Regions from separate parts of the Variovorax sp. RA8 genome, predicted to be linked through region 1. Evidence: predicted binding sites of a transcription regulator. Region 1 holds the regulator's gene; the other holds the start of a gene.
The links. Region 1 encodes FNR, which switches genes on or off when oxygen is low (the NO sensors DNR and NnrR bind a similar motif). Its sites were predicted from a motif close to TTGATNNNNATCAA; they were not measured.
Positions count from the first base shown of each region.

Region 2: the regulator FNR is predicted to act here: its motif matches at 1,808-1,821, upstream of E5P3_RS12060 (bacteriohemerythrin).

Region 1 is NZ_LR594662.1:1,385,563-1,397,042, forward strand. It holds gene E5P3_RS06625 (heavy metal translocating P-type ATPase) at 1-560, shown strand, start outside; gene ccoS (cbb3-type cytochrome oxidase assembly protein CcoS) at 560-697, shown strand; gene ccoN (cytochrome-c oxidase, cbb3-type subunit I) at 763-2,202, shown strand; gene ccoO (cytochrome-c oxidase, cbb3-type subunit II) at 2,214-2,840, shown strand; gene E5P3_RS06645 (cbb3-type cytochrome oxidase subunit 3) at 2,851-2,988, shown strand; gene ccoP (cytochrome-c oxidase, cbb3-type subunit III) at 2,998-3,912, shown strand; gene ccoG (cytochrome c oxidase accessory protein CcoG) at 3,920-5,365, shown strand; gene E5P3_RS06660 (FixH family protein) at 5,398-5,658, shown strand; gene E5P3_RS06665 (hypothetical protein) at 5,664-5,909, shown strand; gene fnr (fumarate/nitrate reduction transcriptional regulator Fnr) at 5,890-6,606, opposite strand; gene hemN (oxygen-independent coproporphyrinogen III oxidase) at 6,727-8,145, shown strand; gene E5P3_RS06680 (sulfite exporter TauE/SafE family protein) at 8,148-8,861, shown strand; gene E5P3_RS06685 (bifunctional acetate--CoA ligase family protein/GNAT family N-acetyltransferase) at 8,891-11,480, opposite strand, start outside.
Region 2 is NZ_LR594662.1:2,541,945-2,553,424, forward strand. It holds gene E5P3_RS12050 (cation acetate symporter) at 1-1,377, opposite strand, end outside; gene E5P3_RS12055 (DUF485 domain-containing protein) at 1,374-1,682, opposite strand; gene E5P3_RS12060 (bacteriohemerythrin) at 1,875-2,351, shown strand; gene E5P3_RS12065 (NnrS family protein) at 2,428-3,624, opposite strand; gene E5P3_RS12070 (nitroreductase family protein) at 3,624-4,271, opposite strand; gene E5P3_RS12075 (adenosylcobalamin-dependent ribonucleoside-diphosphate reductase) at 4,293-6,698, opposite strand; gene E5P3_RS12080 (universal stress protein) at 6,792-7,235, opposite strand; gene E5P3_RS12085 (type IV pili methyl-accepting chemotaxis transducer N-terminal domain-containing protein) at 7,372-9,294, shown strand; gene E5P3_RS12090 (response regulator) at 9,301-9,984, shown strand; gene E5P3_RS12095 (MFS transporter) at 10,149-11,438, shown strand; gene E5P3_RS12100 (MFS transporter) at 11,435-11,480, shown strand, end outside.

The DNA of each region.
Region 1 (11,480 bases):
CCAGCTTCGTCCTGGTCGAGGACCTGCGTCCCGACGCCGCTGCCGCCGTCGCCGCGCTCGAGGCGCAGGGTCTCTCGGTCCATCTTCTCTCGGGCGACCGGGAGGCCGTGGCGCGCGAGCTCGCCGGCCGCGCGGGCATCCGGCACGCGCGAGGTGACTGCACGCCGGAGCAGAAGTTGGACTTCCTGCAGCAGCTCCAGGCCCAGGGCCGACATGTCGCGATGGTGGGCGACGGGCTCAACGACGGTCCGGTGCTCGCGCATGCACACGCCTCCTTCGCGTTCGGCAACGCAGTGCCGTTGGCGCAGGCGAGGGCGGACTTCGTCGTGCTGGGCGGCTCGCTCGACGCCATTGCGCAATCGATCGCCCAGGCGCGCCGCACCTTGCGCATCGTGCGGCAGAACCTGGGGTGGGCTGCGGGCTACAACGCGTTGTGCGTGCCGCTGGCTGTCGCGGGCTGGCTGCCGGCCTGGCTCGCTGGCTTGGGCATGGCGGCGAGCTCGCTGCTCGTGGTGCTCAACGCCGCGCGCCTGGCGCGCCCTGCCGAGGCCGTGCGCTGATGGACATCCTCTTTCTCCTGATTCCTTTTTCCGTCGTGCTCGTCCTGGTGATTCTGGGCGGGCTCTGGTGGGCCATCGAGCGTGGTCAATTCGACGACGTCGAGGGCGAGGGCGAGCGGATTCTGCGCAACGATTGATTTGCATCAAACAGCGGTACAGCGCTCGCCGGGACACTCGCTGCAGTTCACGAGAAGGCCAGAAGATGCAAGTATCCAATCCTCCCGCAGCGGTCTACAGCGACACCGTCGTGCGGCAGTTCGCCCTGATGTCGGTCGTGTGGGGCGTGGTCGGCATGCTCGTCGGCGTGATCATCGCGTCGCAGCTGGCATGGCCCGAGCTCAACTTCGGCATTTCGTGGCTCAGCTACGGCCGCTTGCGGCCGCTGCACACCAATGCGGTGATCTTCGCCTTCGGCGGCTGCGCGCTGATGGCGACCAGCTTCCACGTGGTGCAGCGCACGTGCCAGGTTCGCCTCTTCGCGCCGGCGCTGGCCTCGTTCGTCTTCTGGGGCTGGCAGGCCGTGATCGTCGCCGCCGCCGTCAGCCTGCCCATGGGCTACACGAGCGGCAAGGAATACGCGGAGCTCGAATGGCCGATCGACATCCTGATCGCACTGGTCTGGGTGGCCTATGCCGTCGTGTTCTTCGGAACGATCGGCATCCGCAAGGTGCGCCACATCTACGTGGCCAACTGGTTCTACGGCTCCTTCATCATCGCCGTTGCGCTGCTGCACATCGTCAACAGCGCCGCGATCCCTGCCGGCTGGATGAAGAGCTACTCGGCCTATGCCGGCGTGCAGGACGCGATGGTGCAGTGGTGGTACGGCCACAACGCCGTCGGCTTCTTCCTCACGGCCGGCTTCCTCGGGATGATGTATTACTACATCCCCAAGCAGGCCGGCCGGCCGGTGTATTCGTACCGGCTCTCGATCGTGCACTTCTGGGCGCTGATCTTCACCTACATGTGGGCGGGGCCGCACCACCTGCACTACACCGCGTTGCCGGACTGGACCCAGTCGATCGGCATGGTGTTCTCGCTGATCCTGCTGGCACCGAGCTGGGGTGGAATGATCAACGGCGTCATGACCCTTTCGGGCGCCTGGCACAAGCTGCGCACCGATCCGATCCTGCGCTTCCTGATCGTGGCGCTGTCGTTCTACGGCATGGCGACCTTCGAGGGGCCGATGATGTCGATCAAGACGGTCAACGCGCTCTCCCATTACACCGACTGGACCGTGGGCCACGTGCATGCCGGCGCGCTCGGCTGGGTGGGGCTGATCTCGATGGGTTCGCTCTACTACCTGATCCCGCGGATGTACAGCCGCACCGAGATGCACAGCGTCAAGGCCATCGAGCTGCACTTCTGGATGTCCACGATCGGCATCGTGCTCTACATCGCCGCCATGTGGATCGCCGGCGTCATGCAGGGCCTGATGTGGCGTTCCGTCAATACGGACGGCACGCTCACCTACACCTTCGTCGAGGGCGTGAAGGCCACCTTTCCCTACTACGTGGTGCGCCTGATTGGCGGCCTGCTCTACCTGGGCGGCATGCTGGTCATGGCATGGAACGTCTGGATGACCGTCATCGCAGGGCGCTCGGCACCCGCATCGATTCCGCTGCCGGCAGCCGCCCACGCGTGAGGAAGAAGAACATGAACTCGAACGAACCCAAGTCCGGCTTCTCGCACGAGAAGATCGAGACCAACAACTTCCTGATGATCGTGCTGATCCTGCTGGTCGTCGCCGTCGGCGGCCTGGTGGAGATCGTGCCGCTCTTCTTCCAGAAGTCGACGACCGAAGCGGTGACGGGCATGCAGCCGCCGACTTCGTTGCAGGTGCTGGGCCGCGACGTCTATGTGCGCGAGGGCTGCTACAACTGCCACTCGCAGATGATCCGGCCGTTCCGCGCCGAGACGCTGCGCTACGGCCACTACTCCGTGGCCGGCGAGTTCGTCTACGACCACCCGTTCCAGTGGGGCAGCAAGCGCACCGGCCCCGACCTGCAGCGCGTCGGCGGGAAGTACAGCGACGAGTGGCACCGCATCCACCTGGTCAACCCGCGCGACGTGGTGCCCGAATCGAACATGCCGGCCTACGCCTGGCTCGAGAAGGCGCCGCTGGATGGTGCCGAGGCGGCCACGCACATGCGGGCCCTGCGCCGCGTCGGCGTGCCCTTCACCGACGAGCAGCTCGCCAAGGCGGCGGCCGATGTGAAGGGCAAGACCGAGATGGACGCGCTGGTCGCCTATCTCCAGTCGCTCGGCCTCGCGCTCAAGTAAGGAGCAGGCAATGGACATCACCGTCTTGCGAATCGCGGCCACGCTGGCCTCCTTCGCCACCTTCATCGGCATCCTCGTGTGGGCCTTCTCGCGCCGCAGGGCGGAGGCTTTCGAGGATGCAGCCCAATTGCCGTTCGAACAGGACTGAGAGAACCCCATGAGCGATTTTTTCAGTGACTTCTGGTCGACCTACGTGGCCGTGGCCACGCTCGGCAGCATTGCGCTGTGCGCACTGCTGCTGTGGCTGGTGGCCAGGACGAAAGTCCCGGGCGGGCCCGATCAAACGACCGGCCATGTGTGGGACGAGGACCTGCGCGAGGCCAACAATCCGATGCCGCGCTGGTGGATCGGCCTTTTCGTGATCACCATCATCTTCGGCCTGGTCTACCTGGTTGCCTATCCGGGCCTGGGCAGCTACAGGGGCGAACTCGCCTGGAGTACCGAGAACGAGTATGCGAAGGACCTTGCCAAGGCCAAGCGCGAGCTCGAGCCCGTCTACGCCGCCTACGCGGCCATGCCGGTCGAGCGCGTGGCGGGCGAGCCGGCCGCGCTGGCGATCGGCGAGCGCCTGTTCCTGAACAACTGCGCGCAGTGCCACGGCTCGGATGCGCGCGGCAGCAAGGGCTTCCCCAACCTGGCCGACGGTGACTGGCTGCACGGCGGCACGCCCGACAAGATCAAGGCGTCGATCACCCAGGGGCGCACCGGCGTCATGCCACCGATGGCCGAGGCGGTCGGCACCCCGGAGGACGTCAAGAACGTCGCCAACTACGTGCTGAGCCTTTCCGGCAGCCCGCATGATTCGGTCCGCGCCGGGCTGGGCAAGAGCAAGTTCAGCGCCTGCGCGGCCTGTCACGGCGTCGCGGGAGCGGGCAACCCGGCGATAGGCGCCCCCAATCTTGCCGACCGGATCTGGCTGCATGGATACGGCCAGGAAGCCATCATCTCGATCATCAACACCGGCAAGACCAACCAGATGCCGGCGCAGCAGGGGCGCCTGACAGAGGCGCAGATCCATGTGCTGGCCTCCTACGTCTGGGGCCTGTCGAACAAGCCGGTCGTGGCTCCCTAGGCCGGTCATGAAGGATGCCGCTTCCGCTTCCGCATCGGCCAGGCCCGCGCGGCGGGTGATTCCGATCGCCACCGCCGAGAAGGATGGTGGACTCTTCGTCGCGCACCAGAAGGTGTACCCCCGTACGGTGAGCGGCATCTTCGCGCGCTGGCGCTGGGCGATGGTGTTCCTCACGCAGCTCGTCTTCTATGGCCTGCCCTGGATCGAGTGGGGGCAGCGCCAGGCAGTGCTGTTCGACCTGGGCGCGCGACGCTTCTACATCCTCGGGCTGGTGCTGTACCCGCAGGACCTCATCTACCTGACCGGGTTGCTGGTGATCTCGGCGCTCTCGCTCTTCCTCTTTACCGCGGTGGCGGGGCGGCTGTGGTGCGGCTACGCCTGCCCGCAAACGGTCTACTCCGAGATCTTCATGTGGGTCGAGCAGAAGATCGAAGGCAACCGCATCGCCCGCATGCGCCTGGATGAGGGCGACTTCTCGCTCGAGAAGCTGGTCAAGAAGTGGTTCAAGCACATCGTGTGGCTCGGCATTGCGCTGTGGACCGGCTTCACCTTCGTCGGGTACTTCACGCCGATCCGGGAGCTGGGCCTGGAATTCCTGCAGACCCGCATGAGCTCGTGGGAAGTGTTCTGGGTCTTCTTCTACGGCTTTGCGACCTACGGCAACGCGGGCTTCATGCGCGAGCAGGTCTGCATGTACATGTGTCCCTACGCACGCTTCCAGAGCGCCATGTTCGACCGGGATACGCTCATCGTGAGCTACGACAACGAGAGGGGCGAGCCACGCGGCGTGCATGCCAAGGGCAGCAACGCGCGCGCACAGGGCCTTGGCGACTGCATCGACTGTTCATTGTGCGTGCAGGTCTGTCCGACCGGGATCGACATCCGCAAGGGGCTGCAGTACGAGTGCATCGGCTGCGGGCTGTGCGTGGATGCCTGCAACACCGTGATGGACAAGATGAAGACACCACGCGGGTTGATCCGCTATGCGACCCAGAACGGCATGGCCGGCCATTGGACGCCCAGGCAGGTGCTGCGCCGCGTGCTGCGCCCGCGGGTGCTGATCTACACCGGCCTGCTTGCCGCACTGACGATCGGTCTGCTGGCGAGCCTGGTGGCCCGCACGCCGCTGAAGGTCGATGTGGTGCGGGACCGGGCATCGCTCGCGCGCATCGCCGAGGGCGGCCAGCTCGAGAACGTCTACCGCCTGCAGATCATGAACGCGACCGAGCAGCCGCAGCGCTACCGCATCGAAGCCAGGGGCCTCGAAGGTCTCAGCGTATCGCCGGCCGAGCCGCTCGAGGTCGGTCCTGCGCAGTCGCGCTGGGTCGCGGTACGCCTGCAGGTTCCGTACGGCAGCGCCGCCGCAGGGTCCCACGTCGTCCATCTCGACGTGCGCTCCGTCGAGGGCAGCGCGCAGGTGTCGGAGAAGGCCACCTTCATGGTGCCCCGTTGAGTTCCAAAGGAGACGAGATGGACGATTGCGCGATGACTGCTCCGAAGAGCGAACCCTGGTGGCAGTTCCCGCTGCTGTGGATGGTGATAGCCGGGCCCGCCGTGGTCATCGTCGCCAGCTTCGTGACGCTCTGGCTCGCGCTGCGCACGCCCGATCCGGTGGTGGCGCCGGACTACTACCGCCGGGGTGCCGAGATCAACAAGGAGCTCGCCGCCAAGAACCTGATGCCTGCGCTGGCAGGGCGCAACCATGCGGCCACGCCGGACGCGGATCTGCCCGCACCGAGGCGTTGAAGATCATGAAGTCCCACGACTGGATGTCGATCCTCTGGCCGGCCTTCCTGCTGGCGAGCGTTGCCGAACTGCTGGTTTTCGCGCTGGTCGACCCCAGCGACCTCCATTGGGGCGGCGAGGATATCGGCTTGTCCCGGCAGGCTGTCTATGCGGCCGGCTTCTTCATCTTCTGGGTGCTGGCGACCGGCTCGAGCGCGCTCACGCTGCTGCTCACCAAGCGCGCGGACGAGCTCAACCGCCCGGCGGATTGACGATGCGCTGCAGTGCATCGGCGTCGACGATGCGCAGCTTGCGCTTCTCCACCTCGACGATGCCGTCTTCCATGAACTTCGACAGCGTCCGGCTCACCGTCTCGAGCGTGAGCCCGATGTAGCTGCCGATCTCCTCGCGCGTCATGCGAAGTACGAACTCGGACCGGGAGAATCCGCGCGCGTGCAGCCGCTGGACAAGGTTCAGGAGAAAGACCGCGAGGCGTTCCTCGGCCCGCATGCTGCCCAGGAGCAGCATCACGCCGTGCTCGCGCACGATCTCGCGGCTCATGATCTGGTGCACGTGGCGCTGCAGGGAGGGAACCTCGCGCGAGAGCTGCTCGATGCGATGGAAGGGCATCACGCAGACTTCGGCATCCTCGAGCGCGATCGCGTCGCAGGTGTGCTGGTTGTTGACGATGCCGTCCAGCCCGATGATCTCGCCGGCCATCTGGAAGCCGGTGACCTGGTCGCGGCCATCCTCGGTCGCCACGCGGGTCTTGAAGACGCCGGTGCGAATCGCGTAGAGCGAGGTGAAGGGCTCGCCGTTGCGAAAAAGTGCCTCGCGGCGCCGGACCTTGCGCCGCGTGGCCACGATCTCGTCGATGCGCTTCAGTTCGCTCGGCTCCAGGCCCGCAGGCATGCAGAGCTCGCGCAGGTTGCAGCTCGAGCAGGCGACCTTGATGTGTTCGGCTTTCATTGATGGCGTCGGGGTTCGCAGCGATTCTCAGGCGCCGCGCACAGCCGAGGCTTGATGCACATCAAGGATGACGGGGCGGCCTGCCTGCATAGTGGGCCGGTGCCTCCCATATCTACCGCAATGAACTCATCCCTTGCCGCCGCGCCTGCCGGTTCATCGCTCGTCCTGCCGTCGGCGGGTCTGCTGCGGCGTTTCGACGTGCCAGGGCCGCGCTATACGTCCTATCCCACGGCGGACCGTTTCGTCGAGGCGTTCACGGCCGACGACTACGCCCAGACGCTGCGGCAGCGCAGCGAGCTCGGCGCGCATGGCCGGCCGCTTTCTGTGTACGTGCACATTCCGTTCTGTGAATCGCTTTGCTACTACTGTGCCTGCAACAAGATCGTCACCCGGCACAAGAGCCGCGGGCGCGAGTACCTCGGCTATCTGGCGCGCGAGGTGGCGCTGCAGGCCGCGCAGCTCGGCCGCGGCGCGGTTGTCACCCAGCTGCACCTGGGGGGCGGCACGCCGACCTTCCTGCACGACGGGGGTTTGCGCGAGCTGCTGTCCATGCTCGGGGACGCGTTCACGTTGCCGCCGGAGCGCGAGCAGTCGATCGAGATCGATCCACGCACGGTCGATGGCCATCGACTCGCGAGCCTGGCCGAGATGGGTTTCGATCGCCTGAGTTTCGGCGTTCAGGACTTCGACCCCGACGTGCAGAAGGCCGTGCACCGCATCCAGCCGGCAGGGCAGGTGTTCGACCTGGTGGCGAGCGCACGCGGACTCGGCTTCGGGTCGATCAACATCGACCTCATCTACGGGCTGCCGCGCCAGAGCACCGGATCCTTCGACCGCACGCTGGCGCAGGTCTGCGAGCTGCGGCCCGACCGCATCGCCCTCTACGCCTATGCACATCTGCCGGCGCGCTTCAAGCCGCAGCGACGCATCGCCGCCGACGAACTCCCCGACGCCAGGACCAAGGTGGAGATGCTGTCGCGTTCGATCGCCACGCTCACCGCGGCCGGTTACGTCTACATCGGCATGGACCACTTCGCCTTGCCCGAAGACCCGCTCGCAATCGCCAAGCGGCAGGGACGCCTGCACCGGAACTTCCAGGGCTACAGCACCCAGCCCGAGTGTGATCTCGTGGCGCTGGGCGTGTCGGCCATCGGCCGGGTCGGCGCCACCTACAGCCAGAACGCCAAGACGCTGGAGGAGTACTACGACCTCCTGGACCAGGGTCGCCTGCCGGTCGTGCGCGGCCTGGCGCTCACGCGCGACGACGTCCTGAGGCGCGCGGTGATCATGGCGCTGATGTGCCAGGGGCATGTGGACTATGAATCGATCGGACTGGCCCACCTGGTCGACTTCAAGCGCTATTTCGCCAGCGAGCTCGTGGCGCTCGCGCCGCTCGCGGCGCAGGGCCTCGTGCACCTGCGCGACCATGAGATCGAGGTCACGCCGATGGGCTGGTTCTTCGTGCGCGCCGTCGCGATGGTCTTCGATCGCTATCTGCAGGCCGACCGCAACCGAACGCGCTTCTCGCGCATTGTCTGACCATGCAGGCTGCGCTGGCCAGCACCGCGCTCCTGATGGGATTGGTCGGCGGGCCGCATTGCGTCGCCATGTGCAGTGCCGCATGCTCCGGCGTGATCCGGATCGTGCGCGCGCCTGCGCAGGGGGGCGCGGCGACGCTCGCGGGGAGGCCACCGGCTGTCTCCGCGTCCGTCGCTTTTCATGCGGGCCGGATCGCAGGCTATGCGGCCGGTGGCGCGCTGGCTGCGGCGGCGATGCAGAGCCTGGCATTTGCGAGCGAACAGGTCGCCGCGCTGCGTCCTGCATGGGTGCTGCTGCACGTGCTCGTGCTGGCCTGGGGGTTGGCGCTCGCAGCGCTCGGGCGGCAGCCGGTCTGGGCGCACCGCATCGGGCGCGCGCTTGCGGCACGGCTGCGGTCGGTCACCGGTTCATTGACGGGGGTGCTCGCGACGGGGGCGCTCTGGGTCTGCATGCCATGCGGCCTGCTGTACTCGGCACTGATGCTTGCGGGCCTGGCCAACGGGCCGGCGCAGGGCGCGCTCACGATGGCGCTCTTCGCCGTCGGGAGCAGCGTGTCCCTGGTGCTGGCGCCTTGGCTGTGGCAGCGCCTGCAGTCAGGCGCCGGCATGGCGCGCAAGGAATGGGGAACGCGGTTGGCCGGTGGCCTGCTGGCAGCGGTGGCGACTCAGGCGCTGTGGATCGACCTGCGTCACCAGATCGACATCTGGTGCCGCTGACGGGAGAGGGCGCTCATCGGCATGTGCATTCAAGCGCGGGCGGGTGCGCCTGCGTCGGACCCGGGATTGTCGGCAAGGCCGTTCAAGGTCTTGACCATGCGCCGCACGCCCGAGCCGGGCGGTTCCGCCGGATCGGCTTCGAAGCCCATGTCGCGACACAGATTCAGCATCCGGCTGTTCTCGCGCAGCACGAGGCCCGCGAGACGGCCCGTCCCGCAACGCCTGGCATGCTCGATCAACTGCTGGAACAACAGCCTGCCGAGCCCCGCGCCCTTGAGGTCGGAGCGCACGATGATGGCGAACTCGGCCTCCACGCGGTCGGGGTCGCTCACGGTGCGGGCCACGCCCAGCGTCTCGCGCACGCCCTGCGCATCGACGGCTTCGGCAATGAACGCCATCTCCCGGTCGTAGTCGATCTGGGTGAGCCGCGCGAGTTCGCTGCGCGGCAGCTCGCGCCGCGTCTGGAAGATGCGCATGCGGATGTCCTCCGGGTCGAGCCGTTCCAGGAAGCGCCGGTGCTGCGCCTCGTCCTCGGGACGGATCGGCCGTATCGTGATCTCACGGCCGTTCCAGGTCAGCGTGCGAGCCCATTGCGAAGGATACGGAAGGATCGCGAAGCGCTCGGCCCCCGCGACCGGCTGTCTCGCGACGCGGATGCGCGCATCCAGGGCGATGGCGCCCGCCTCTTCGACGTAGAGCGGATTGATATCGAGCTCCGCCAGCTGCGGCAGGTCGGCGAGCATCTGCGACACCGCGATCAGCACGTCGTACAGGGCATCCATCCGGGCTGGAGGATGGTCGCGGTAGCCGGCGAGCAGGCGCGAGACACGCGTGCGCGAGACCAGTTCGCGCGCGAGGCTGCGGTTGAGCGGGGGAAGGGCCACGGCGCTGTCCGCAGTCACCTCCACCGCAGTGCCGCCCTGGCCGCAGAGGATCACCGGGCCGAAGACGCTGTCGATGCTGGCGCCGACGATGACTTCCTGGGCATGCGGCCGACGCACCATCGGCTGCACCGTGAAGCCGTCGATGTGCGCATCGGGCCTCGCGGTGCGCACGGCCCGAAGCATCTCGCTGACGGCATGGTCCAGGGACGCCTGGTCGCGCAGGTCCAGCCGCACGCCGCCGACGTCGGACTTGTGGGTGATGTCGCGCGAGACGATCTTGAGCGCCACCGGATAGCCCACTTCGCGCGCCGCCGCGAATATGGCATCGGCCGAGGCGGCGACCGCCAGCGTGGGCACCACCGGTACGCCGAAGGCCTTCAGGACGGCCTTGGCCTCCTGCTCGCTCAGCCATTCGCGGCCCTCTGCAAGGACCGCGTCGAGCTGTCGCTGCGCCGCGGCGAGATCGGGTGCCGCGTTCTCGCTTGCACTCGGCGCCTCCATCAGGATCTCCTGGTTGCGCCGGTAGGTCTGCAGCATCGCGAAGGCCCGGACGGCTTCCTCGGGCGTCGGATAGTCGGGCACGCCCGCCTGCTCGAACAGCTGGCGCGCCTGGGCGACAGCGGCGTCGCCGAGCCAGGCGCTCATCACGCGCTGCCCGGTCTCGCGCACCAGCGGCAGGCAGGCGCGGGCGATGTCGTCGCTGCGCACGATTGCCGTCGGGGCATGGACGAACAGCACGGCCCCGGCTGATTTGTCGGCGAGCAGGGCCGATAGCGTCGCGGTGTAGCGTTCGATCGGCGCGTCGCCGATGATGTCGATCGGATTGGCGTGCGACCAGTTGGATGGCAGCGCTTCGTTCAACCGTTCCATCAGGGCGCTGCCGGGCTGCGCAAGCGTGATGCCGGCCTGCGCGGCTGCGTCGGCGGCCATCACGCCGGCACCGCCGCCGTTGGTCATGATGGTGAGCGAATCGCTGCGGTTGCCCCGGAAGCGCGCCAGGGTCCCGGCCGCCGTGAACAGCTCCTGCATCGTGTCGACTCGGAGCATGCCGGCGCGGCGGATGGCCGCGTCGTAGACGACGTCCGAGCCGGCCAGCGCACCGGTGTGGGAGGCGGCGGCGTGCACGCCGTTGCCCGCGCGTCCGGCCTTCACGATGATCACCGGCTTGTTGCGCGCTGCCGCGCGTGCGGCCGACATGAACTTGCGCGGCGACTCGATCGATTCGACATAGAGCAGGATGGATCGCGTGCGGGCGTCGTTCGCCAGGTAGTCGAGCAGATCGCCAAAATCGACATCGCAGTGTTCGCCCAGCGAGACGAGATGCGACAGGCCGATTCCGCGGCTCTTGGCCCAGTCGAGCATCGCGGTGACCAGCGCGCCGGATTGCGACACGAAGGCCACCTCGCCTGGCAGCGCATCGGTGTGGGCGAAACCGGCATTCAGGCCAATGTGGGGGCTCAGCAGGCCGATGCAGTTGGGGCCCAGCAGGCGCATCAGGTACGGCCTGGCCGCGTCGAGCGCCGCCTGCTTCTGCGTGGCGCTCAGCCCTGCAGTCACGATGATGACCGCGCGGGTGCCGAGCGCGCCGAGTTCGGCCACCAACTGCGGCACGGTGTGGGGGGGCGTGCACAGCAGGGCCAGGTCCGGGGCGCCGGGCAGATGGGCCGCCTTGGCGAACACGGGCACGCCGTCGAGCGCCCTGTGTTTGGGGTTGACGGCGTAGATGGGGCCCGAG
Region 2 (11,480 bases), 1.2 Mb from region 1:
GGCCAGGGACACCATGAATGCGATGTTCTGCTTCTCGAACACGATGCCGAGCAGCACCGCCAGCGCCCCGAGTGCGACGGTGGTGATGCGCGAGACGCGCAGTTCGGACGCACTGTCTGCCTTGCCGTTCTTGACGACGGTCGCATACAGGTCGTGCGAGACTGCCGAGGCACCCGACAGCGTCAGGCCGGCCACGACCGCCAGGATGGTCGCGAAGGCGACCGCGGAGATGAATCCGAGGAACACGTTGCCACCCACCGCATTGGCCAGGTGGATGGCCGCCATGTTGCCGCCGCCGATCAGCACGCCCTTGCCGTCGAGGAACTGGGCGTTCGTGAGCACGAAGGTGATGGCGCCGAATCCGATGATGAAGGTCAACAGGTAGAAATAGCCGATCCACCCGGTCGCCCACATGACCGATTTGCGGGCTTCCTTGGCGCTGGGCACGGTGAAGAAGCGCATCAGGATGTGCGGCAGCCCGGCGGTCCCGAACATCAGCGCCATCCCGAAGGAAATGGCCGAGATCGGGTCCTTGACGAAGTTGCCCGGGCCCATGATCGACTGGCCGATGGCCGCCGCCGCCTGCGCGGTCTTGCCGTCCTTGAGCGCCAGGTCGGTCTTGACCTTCACCGCCCCGGCGAACATCGCCTCCGGGCTGAAGCCGAAGTGCCACAGCACCGACAGCGCCATGAAGCTGGCGCCGCCCAGCAGCAGGCAGGCCTTGATGATCTGGACCCAGGTGGTGGCGGTCATGCCCCCGAACAGGACATAGACCATCATCAGCGAGCCGACGATCACGACCGCGATCCAGTACTCGAGGCCGAACAGCAGCTTGATCAGCTGGCCCGCGCCGACCATCTGGGCGATCAGGTAGAACGCCACCACGACCAGCGTGCCGGAGGCGGCGAAGATGCGAACCGGCGACTGCTTGAAGCGGAACGCCGCGACATCGGCGAAGGTGAACTTGCCCAGGTTGCGCAGCCGCTCCGCCATCAGGAAGGTGATGACCGGCCAGCCGACCAGGAAGCCGATGGAATAGATCAGCCCGTCGTAGCCGGCGACCATCACGGCCGCGGAAATGCCGAGGAAGGAGGCGGCGGACATGTAGTCGCCGGCGATTGCCAGGCCATTCTGGAAGCCGGTGATGCCGCCGCCGGCCGTGTAGAAGTCGGCCACCGACTTGGTCTTGGACGCTGCCCATTTGGTGATGAACAGCGTGCCGATGACGAACACCCCGAACATGCCGATGGCCGTCCAGTTGGTTGCCTGCTTCTGGGCCTGGCCGAGATCGGCACCGGCGGCCCAGGCTGCTGCGGACGCGGCAAGCAGGCTTGCGAGGATCAGCGCGCCGCGTGGGTTCGGGAAACGGGCTTTCATCGGAGTGTCCCCTTCGCCACCGCGTCGGACAGCGTGTCGAACTCGGCGTTGGCTCGCCTCACGTAGTAGGCGGTGATCGCGATGGTGAAGAGGATGACGCCGAAGCCGATCGGAATGCCCAGCGTCATCACGCCGTCGCCCATCCGTTGCGCGAGGAAGGGCTTGTTGAACGCCACCAGCAGTACGAAGCCGTAGTACACGAGCAGCATCAGCAGCGTGAGGATCCAGCCGAAGCGTGTGCGCTTCGCCTTGAGCATTTGGTATTGGGGATGGCCGGCAATGCGCCGAACCAGATCGTCGTCCATGGAATCTCCTTCAAAGAGGGGGTTGGCGACGCCATTGGAAGCTGGGGCGCGGTGCGCGCCTTTGCGCTAGCGCAAGGTCTTTGAATTTCGTGTTTCCGGGATCGACCGTCCGGAGTGACCGACTGTTGAGCCATGTCAAAGTGCTGTTCGCCAGCGCCGGTAGCCTTGTGTCTCCACATCAGAGGAGATCAAATGGCTGCCTTGGATCGCTCCGGCGCGCTTTCGCTCGACTTGCCTTTCATGGATCGCGCGCGTGAAGAGTTCATCCGCCTCCTGACGCGGGTCGACGAGGCCGACAACGCCCGGCTGCCCTCAGCCTGGAGCGAACTGGTCGAGTGCGCCGCCGAGAATTTCGCGCGCGAGGATGTCTGGATGCGTGCAACGAGCCATGCCTCTCGAAACGAACACGCGATCCAGCACCGCGTGGTGCTGGGCGTGATGCGAGAAGGTGCGTTGCAGGCCGGGGAAGGAAGGCTGCTGCAGGTGCGCGAGATGGCGCGTCAACTGAGGGACTGGCATGTCAAGCATGTCCAGACCATGGATGCAGCGCTCGCCCTCCATCTGCGCGGTGCGCGATTCGAGCCGGCGAACGTTGAGCCGCAAGCGAAGGATTCGCCTCCCGTGTGGTCGGCACTGCGCGGCGCGGTCGAACACGTCTCCTCCCTTTGAACCCAAGACCGAGGCGTGGCAGGAGCAGGTGCTCCTCGATGTCGCCAGGCCGTGAATGCGTCGGATGCCGGCAAGTTCAGCCGGGAGCGCCGTCCAGGCGCGGCCGCGTCAGCACCGGCCAGTAGCGCACCGCATACAGGGCGAAACCCGCGGTCCAGAAGACGGCCGAGGCCAGCACCGCGCCGAGGGTTTGCGACGGTGCGACGAGCGGCACGAGGATCCGCGCCAGCGCCGCGAGCATGACCAGCAGGAAACAGGCGGTATCGGCCCGGTCTGCATGCAGGAGCCTGGCCGTGTGGCCGCGCGCAGTGCGCACCATCATCCCGATGATGAGTCCCCCCGCTGCTCCCACCGTCAGCGCGTGGGTGGCCAGGGAGGGGGACACCCAGCCCTGCGAGGCCAGCACCCGCAACACGAGGTGAACGGGAATCCACGCGTAGGCCAGGTGCAGCACGAGAACGAGTGGGTTGTGCAGTGTCTTCCACGGCCGCCACAGCAGCCACCGCACCAGGTGCGCGAGCGCTGCGACGAAGGCGGCAGCGGCCATGACGACCGGCGGCAGGCCCGACACGTCGACCAGCAGCAGGGCGAGCACGGCGCCGAGCGCCACCCGCTCGACCATGGGCCGGCGCGTTGCATTGGCGCCGGGAACGCCGTTGTTGGTGAACATCGGAATGACCCGGCCGCCCATCACCGCCATGATGAACAGCAGGATGTCCAGCGCCAGCTGGATGCCGATCCAGGCCGGCGCCGCGATCACGCCGAGCGCCGAAAGATGGAACGCCAGGGCCGCTCCCGACATCAGCAGCAGCAGCCCGATGAAGAAATAGTTGCGGCGATTGCGCGCACCCACGAGCGCAATGGCCAGGGCGATCGCGCTTGCCAGCGGAAACGCCGCGTTGACCACGGCGGCCGTCCATGCGAATGGCGTGAGCACGAGGATCCGCCCGGCCACCCAGAGTGCCGCCAAGGCCGCCAGCGGCAGGCCCGTGGGCGTCGGCCGGCCGGACCAGTTGCGCCCCGCGGTGAAGAGAAAGCCGACGATCACAGCGAGCAAGAAGCCGAACAGCATCTCGTGCGCGTGCCACAGCGGACCCTGAAGATAGGCCAGCGGCAGCCAGCCGGCGAACTGCGCCGCCCACAGCCCGATGGACAGGGCTGCGAAAGCGCTGGCCAGCAGGTAGAACGGGCGGAAGCCGAGTTGCCACAGGGCGAAGCCGGGCGGCTGGGCGACGGGTGGTTGCGCCTGCTTGACGGCGATCAAGGGAGCCATTACCTGTTCACGGGCGTCTGTCCCAGCTCGGAGACATAGCGCTCGAGGGTGGGGCGCGCCGGACCGGCCTTGTGTGCCAGCACCGTGCCCACGCTGATGAAACACAGCGGCTCCTCGTGTTCCTCCAGGCCGAACAACGAGCGCAGTCCGGCAGACGGAAGCGACCGGCCGGTGGTCAAGGCCGAGCCGTAGCCCAGGACCGTCGCGGTCAGAAGCATGTTCTGGATGGCACATCCGGCCGACAGGATTCTCTCGGTTGCCGGGATCTCCCCGTTGTCGGGGCCCAGCCGCACGATCGCCAGCATCAGGACTGGAGCCTGGAAAGCCTCTTCGCGCGCCATGCCGCGCTCCTCGGGCGTGGCTGCGGCATCGCGTTCATTCAGGGACTGTGCGAAGACTTCGCCCAGCCGTCCCCGTTGCCGCGGCGGAACGATGACGAAGCGCCATGGCACGAGTCCTCCGTGGTCGGGGGCAGCCGCAGCGGCGCCGAGAATGTGCTCGAGCTCGGACTGCTCGGGTCCGGGCGCCCCCAGCCGCCTCGGCAGCACGGTGCGGCGCGTATGCAGGAGTTCGGCCAGTTGCCGTTCGGTGACAGGTGGATCAGCCGGAACAGCGGTCGACGCGCCGGGTTCGATGGGAGTAGGCATTTCGAATTCCCCAGAAGTGTTTCATCCGCAGCTTCCCAGGTGTCCGCACTGTGTGCAATAGTCGCATCCGTCCTTGCGGATCATCGCGTGGGCGCCGCATTCCGGGCACCTGGCGCCCATCAAGGAGGGCGCTGCGGATGCCGCCGATGCCGAGGCCTCCGATGTGGCTGGCAGCGCGCCGCTTCGCTTTGCGATCAGCTGCTGGATCGCGTACGCAATGGCGCCGACCTCGGAGTCGTGCCACATGGGCACGCGGGTGCCATCGGCCTTCGCGTGGGTGCCCAGGCGCACGGGGCCGCGGTCCCAGGCCACCTTGCGCATGTCTGCGAGCGCACGTTCGAGAAAGCCGCCGCGTGCGGCCAGCGACAGCAGCCGCATGCTCGCGGTGATCCATTGCTGTGATTCGCCGCTCTGGCCCACGGGCATGAAGAATTCGATGGCCCGCTCCCGCCCGTCGGGCAGCGGCAGGAACGACACCACGAGGTAGAGCGTCTGCCGTCCCTGCTGCGTCCAGTACTCGATCTTCTCGGCGCTGGCGTTTAACGCACCCGTCGGGCGGCTGGCGATCATCGCGCGCATCGGGTCGGCTGCGGCGTGGACGGCGCGCGTGGGCAGATCCTGCTTCGCTGCCGGCGCGGCCTCCAGCACCGACCCGAGGATGCTGTTGGGCCGGTAGGTGGCGAGTCCCTTCAGCCTGGCTGTCCAGGCGTGCAGGTAGAGTTCCTTGAACTCCTCGTACGGACAGTCGGCCGGCACGTTCACCGTCTTGGAGATGGCGGTATCGACGAAGGGCTGGACTGCTTCCATCATCGCCAGATGGCCGGCCGCCGGCATCGACAGGGCCGAGACGAAGCAGGACGGCAATGCCTCGGTGTCGCCCCCCAGGGCGCGGTACAGCCGCCAGGCATGGTCTTCCACCTCGTACTCCGAGATGCTGCCGTCGGCTTCGCGCTTCTTGCGGCGGTAGGTCCACGAGAACGCCGGCTCGATGCCGTTCGAGGCGTTGTCCGCAAACGCCAGGCTCACGGTGCCGGTCGGCGCAATGGAGACCAGGTGGCTGTTGCGGATGCCATGCATGCGGATCTGCTCCTGCAATGCCTGGTCCAGGCGGCTGGCGAAAGTGCCTCGCGCCAGATAGCGCTCCGCCTCGAAAAGAGGGAAGGGGCCTTTCTCGCGCGCCAGGCCCACCGACGCCATGTAGGCGGCGTCACGCAGGCTGCGCGCGATGCGCACGGCCATGGCCCGGCCCTCCGGCTGGTCATAGCGCAGGCACAGCATGGCCAGCGTGTCGCCCAGGCCCGTGAAGCCCACGCCGATGCGGCGTTTGGCCATCGCCTCCGCGCGCTGCTGCGGCAGCGGCCAGAACGTGAGGTCCAGCACGTTGTCGAGTGCCCGGACCTGCACTGCGACGCTGTCGCTGAAATGCTGGAAATCGAACTGCGCCTCGCCACCAACCCCGAACGGGTGGCGGACGAAGCGCGGCAGGATGATCGGACCGAGGTCGCAGCAACCGTAAGGCGGCAGCGGCTGCTCGCCGCATGGATTGGTCGCCTCGATGTGTTCGCAGTAGCGCAGGTTGTTGTCGGTGTTGATGGCATCCGTGAACAGGATGCCCGGTTCGGCGAAGTCATAGGCCGATCGCATGACCGTGTCCCAGAGCTCCCGCGCGGGCAGGCGCCGATAGATCCAGTTGCCGTCCGGGGCCTGCGTCGCACCTCGCGCGATCAGCTCGGCTCCCGGCCTGGCGCGGTGCGCCAGCGCCCATTCCTCGTCGGCCGCCAACGCGCGCATGAAGTCGTCGCCTACCGCGATGGACACGTTGAAGTTGTTCCAGCGCCCCGGCGTGCGCTTGGCGGTGATGAAATCCAGCACGTCGGGGTGGTCGATGCGCAGCACGCCCATCTGCGCGCCACGGCGCGCGCCGGCGCTCTCGACGGTCGAGCAGGACCGGTCGAACACGTCGATGTAGCTGCACGGACCGGAGGCCAGCGAGGCGGTGGCATGCACCTGCGCGCCGCGCGGCCGGATGCGGGAGAAGTCATAGCCGACCCCGCCGCCGCGGCGCATGGTTTCCGCCGCCTCGCGCAGCGCCTCGTAGATGCCGGCATAGCCTGCGTTGTCCCGGCCCTGGATGCAATCGCCTACCGGCTGCACGAAGCAATTGATCAGCGTGGCGTCCACTCCGGTGCCGGCGGCGCTCATGATGCGCCCGGCCCCGATCGCCCCGGCCTGCAGGTTGGCGAGGAATCGCGCCTCCCATTGCTCGCGATCGCCCTTGGCCTCCACCGACGCCAACGCTCGCGCGACGCGCGCAAAGAGATCCTCGGTGTCCTTCTCGCCAGGCTTGAGGTATTTTTCCAGCAGCACGTCGCGGCTGATGGGCTGCACGGGCAGCGGCGAGTCCAAGACGGCGTCATCGCGCTTCATGTGGTGGCCTGGACGATCCGGGAGAAACGAGCGCGCTTGCGGATCGTTCGCTGGCGGCGATTCCAGCACTTCGGAGGAGACCACGCCGGACCATCAGCGCAGCACGAGCACCGGCACGTCGGAATGCGCGAGGACCTGCGCGGTCTGGCTGCCCAGGAAGGCGCTCGTCAGCCCGGTGCGTCCGTGCGTGGCCATCACGATGAGATCGCTGCCGTACTTGCCGGCTGCATCCACGATGGATTCGGCCACGCGGCTCGATCTGACGATCGCCGAATTGACCCGGACGCCACAAGCCTGGGCGCGTTTCTCGACCTCGTCGAGCATGGTCCTGGCCTGCTCGGCGCGCCGGCCCTCGATGCGGTCCATCTCCTCGGATTCGAAGCCGAGGGCCCCATCCATGTGGCTCTTGACCTGCCGCCGCACCACGGTGAAGGCGGTCAGCTCGGCCTTGTGTTCCGTGGCCAGGTCGATGGCCTTCGACACGGCTTTCTCCGCCAATGGGGAGCCATCGGTGGCGACGAGAATGCGCTTGAACATGATCAGTCTCCTGCGACGTTGAATGCCCCGAGCGTAGGCCGGCAGGGCTTTTCGCTGATTGATATGGATCAACCAAGGACGTCGATCCGGATGGAGAATGCGGCAAGCAAACGCAAAGACTGGTTGGTGGCGTTCGATGATGAAATCCAGGCAATGGACTCTTGGCGCCAAGCTGGCCTTGGTCGCCATGCCGTTTCTGCTGGCCGCCCTGTGTGCCATTGCCACGCTCGTCTACATGTCGTGGCAGATCGAGGGTGGCGCCGCTGCCGTCAACGAGGCGGGGCGCATGCGCATGCGTACTTATCAGATCGTGCTGTCGGCCAGCGCGCAGGACGTGCAGGCGTTGTCCAGGCAAGTGGCAGAGTTCGAGCGCAGCCTCCAGCTGCTGCGCAGCGGCGACGTCGAGCGGCCGCTCGCCGTGCCCTGGGGCGGCGCCAGTCGCGAGCGCTTCGCCGTGGTCGAACGCGACTGGGCCGCCTTCCGCGGCCGCCTGGCCGATCCGGCGCCGCCCGGCGCCTCCATCAGTACCGACCTCGGCACGGAAGCGGCCGCGTTCACGTCGGGCATCGATGCATTCGTCGCAGGCATCGAAGACCATCTGTCCCGGTGGACCGCCGTCATGCATCTGCTGCAGGTCGCGATGATGGGCATCGCGCTGATCGGCGCGGCCGTGCTGGTCCATACCGGCTACCGGTTCGTCCTGGAGCCGCTGAGCTTGCTCAAGCAGGCGATTCATCGGCTCCAGGGCGGCGACCTCGGCGCCCGGGTCGCGCGCACGAGCACGGACGAATTCGCGACCCTGGCGGAGGGATTCAACGACATGGCCGAGCAGTTGCAGTCCATGTACCGGGGCCTGGAGAGCAGAGTGCAGGAGAAGACGGCGCAGCTGGAGGAAGAGCGCGGCCGCCTGGAATGCCTCTACGAGATCACGACGCTGGTCGCCAAGGCCGCGACACTCGACGAACTCGCCCGCGGATTCACCGAGAGCATCGCCCGCATCGCCCATGCGGACGGCGTCGCCCTGCGCTGGTCGGACGAGGCCAACCGCCGCTACCTGATGCTGGCCTCGCAGGGCTTGCCGCAGGTGATGCAGGACGCCGAGCATTGCGTGGCCGCCGGTGACTGCCATTGCGGCTCCACTCCCGCGTCGTCGGGCGCGCGCGTGATTCAGATCCGCACCACGCAGCCCGTTCGGATGCTGCATTGCGCGCAGGCCGGCTTCGAGACCGTGGTCTCGATACCGATCCGCCTGCATGAGCGGCTGATGGGCGAGGTGGACCTGTTTTTCCACGCCCGGATCACGATCTCCGAGGCGGAGCGCTCGCTGCTGGAATCGCTCACGGTCCACCTCGCGGGTGCCATGGAGAACCTTCGGTTGAACTCGCTGGGGCTCGAGGCCGCGATCTCGCAGGAACGAGGCCTCCTGGCGCGCGAGCTGCACGACTCGATCGCCCAATCGCTCGCATTCTTGAAGATCCAGGTGCAGCTCATGCGAGACGCGCTCGCCGCCGGCGACGGCACACAGGTTCAGCATGTGCTGGGGGAGATCGACATCGGCGTGCGCGAGAGCTATGGCGATGTGCGCGAGCTGCTGATGCATTTCCGCACGCGGGCCAACGGCGAGGACATCGAGCCGGCGCTCCTGACGACGCTGCGAAAGTTCGAGCACCAGAGCGGCCTCAAGGCAAGACTCCAGATGCTGGGGCAGGGCATGCCCTTGTTGCCGGACACGCAGATCCAGGTGCTGCACATCGTGCAGGAGGCGCTGTCGAACGTTCGCAAGCATGCTCGTGCCAGCCAGGTGTGGCTGGACGTGCAGCAGGCACCGCAATGGCGGGTCGAAGTGCGCGACGATGGTGTCGGGTTCGCCGACGGAAGCCGGGGTGCCGACGAGACCCACGTCGGCATGCGCATCATGGCCGAGCGTGCGGAACGCCTGGGTGCGCTGCTGGACGTCATGTCCTCGCCGGGCCGGGGCACGTCGGTCGTCCTGACCCTGCCGATGCCGTCCGGCACGGCCGGCATGGCGGCGATGGCACCTCAACGGCGCGTGGCCTGAACTCCCATGAACACGCTTGCGACCAGAATCCGCATCCTGGTGGTCGACGATCACACGCTGTTCCGGCGCGGGCTGACGGCACTGCTGCACCGCGACCCCGAGTTCGAGGTGGTAGGCGACGCCGCCGATGCGGGCGAGGCGCAGCGCCGCGCCCAGGAACTCAAGCCCGACCTGATCCTCCTGGACAACCATCTGCCCGGTGTGACGGGGGTCGACGCCTTGCCGGCGCTGCGCGAGGCCGTGCCCGCGGCACGGGTGCTGATGTTGACGGTCAGCGAGGACGAACGCGACCTCGCCGGCGCCCTGCGTGCGGGCGCGAGCGGCTACCTGCTCAAGACCATCGAGGGTGACGCGCTCGCCGTGGCGATCCGCAGGGCGATGCGCGGGGAGAACATCGTGGCCGAGGAGATGACCGGCAAGCTGGTGGCGGCCTACCGCGACGCCGCCACGCCGAAGCCCGGAGCAAGTGCCGAGCCCGCGGCGCCGGCGTCGCCGCTGGACGCACTCTCGCCACGCGAGCAGGACATCCTGCGCGGCATCGCCAGCGGGCAGGGCAACAAGGAGATTGCACGCTCGCTGGGCATCGCCGAGACCACGGTGAAGATCCACGTGCAGCACATCCTGCGCAAGCTCGACGTGAGCTCGCGCGTGCAGGCCGCCGTTATCGCAGTCGAGCGCAGCCTGGGTTGATCCAGCGCAAGCGCGCGCCGTTCTCCCGCACCGGTAGTTCTTCATGAGGATGCCGGCTTCCGGCCGCATCGTCCTCATGCCATGCCACCGCCCTCCCACCGAGGGATTCCGCCAGGCGTCGGTGCTTCCTAAAGTGCAACCATGATCAACGAACGGACTCCGTCATGAGCAGGAACAGCCAGGCACTGGCGGTCTTGATGGTCAGCACGCTGGCGTTCACGGTGTGCTTCATGGTGTGGATGATGTTCGGCGTGATCGGCATTCCGATCAAGAAGACGCTGGGCCTGAACGCCACCGAGTTCGGCCTGCTGACCGCGACGCCGGTGCTCACCGGTTCGCTGATCCGCGTTCCCCTGGGGATCTGGACCGACAAGTACGGCGGCCGCATCGTGATGGCGCTGCTGATGGCGCTCACCGTGCCTGCCATCTGGCTGATGAGCTACGCAACGGCCTACTGGCATTTCCTGGTCATCGGCCTGTTCGTCGGCCTGGCCGGCGGCTCGTTCTCGGTGGGCACGCCGTACGTGGCGCGCTGGTTCCCCAAGAACCGCCAGGGCTTCGCGATGGGCGTCTACGGCGCCGGCAACTCGGGCGCGGCGGTCAACAAGTTCATCGCACCGGCACTTGTCGTCGCCTTCGGATGGTCCATGGTGCCGCAGGTGTACGCCGCCATCATGCTGGGCACCCTGGTGCTGTTCTGGATGTTCAGCGCGAGCGACCCGGCGCACCTCGTTCCGAGCCATACGCGCTTCTCGGACCAGCTGCGCGCGCTGAAGGACCCGAAGGTCATCAAGTACTGCCAGTACTACAGCATCGTGTTCGGCGGCTACGTGGCGCTGAGCCTCTGGATGGTGCAGTACTACATCGGCGAGTTCGGGCTCGACATTCGTACCGCGGCGCTCCTGGCGGCGTGCTTCTCGCTGCCGGGCGGGGTGCTGCGCGCCGTGGGCGGCTGGCTGAGCGACAAGTACGGCGCACATGCCGTCACCTGGTGGGTGATGTGGGTCAGCTGGATCTGCCTCTTCCTGCTGAGCTACCCGCAGACCGATTTCACCATCGTCACCCTCACCGGCCCGAAGACCTTCCACATCGGCCTGAATGTCTACGCCTTCACCGGCCTGATGTTCCTGCTCGGCATCGCGTTCGCCTTCGGCAAGGCCTCGGTGTTCAAGTACATCGCCGACGACTACCCCGAGAACATCGGGACCATCAGCGGCATCGTCGGCCTGGCCGGCGGGATGGGCGGCTTCGTGCTGCCGATCATGTTCGGCGCGCTGGTGGACGTGACCGGCATTCGTTCCAGCGCCTTCATGCTGATGTACGGCGTGGTCTGGGTGTCGCTGATCTGGATGTACTGGACCGAGGTGCGCAGCACCGAGGTCATGGGCCGCCACGCCCACGCCTTCCGGCTCGACGGCCGAACCACGCCCCCTTCATTGAAGGAATCCGCATGAGCACTCTTGACACGACGGCGCGGGCGCAACCCCCCAACGGCG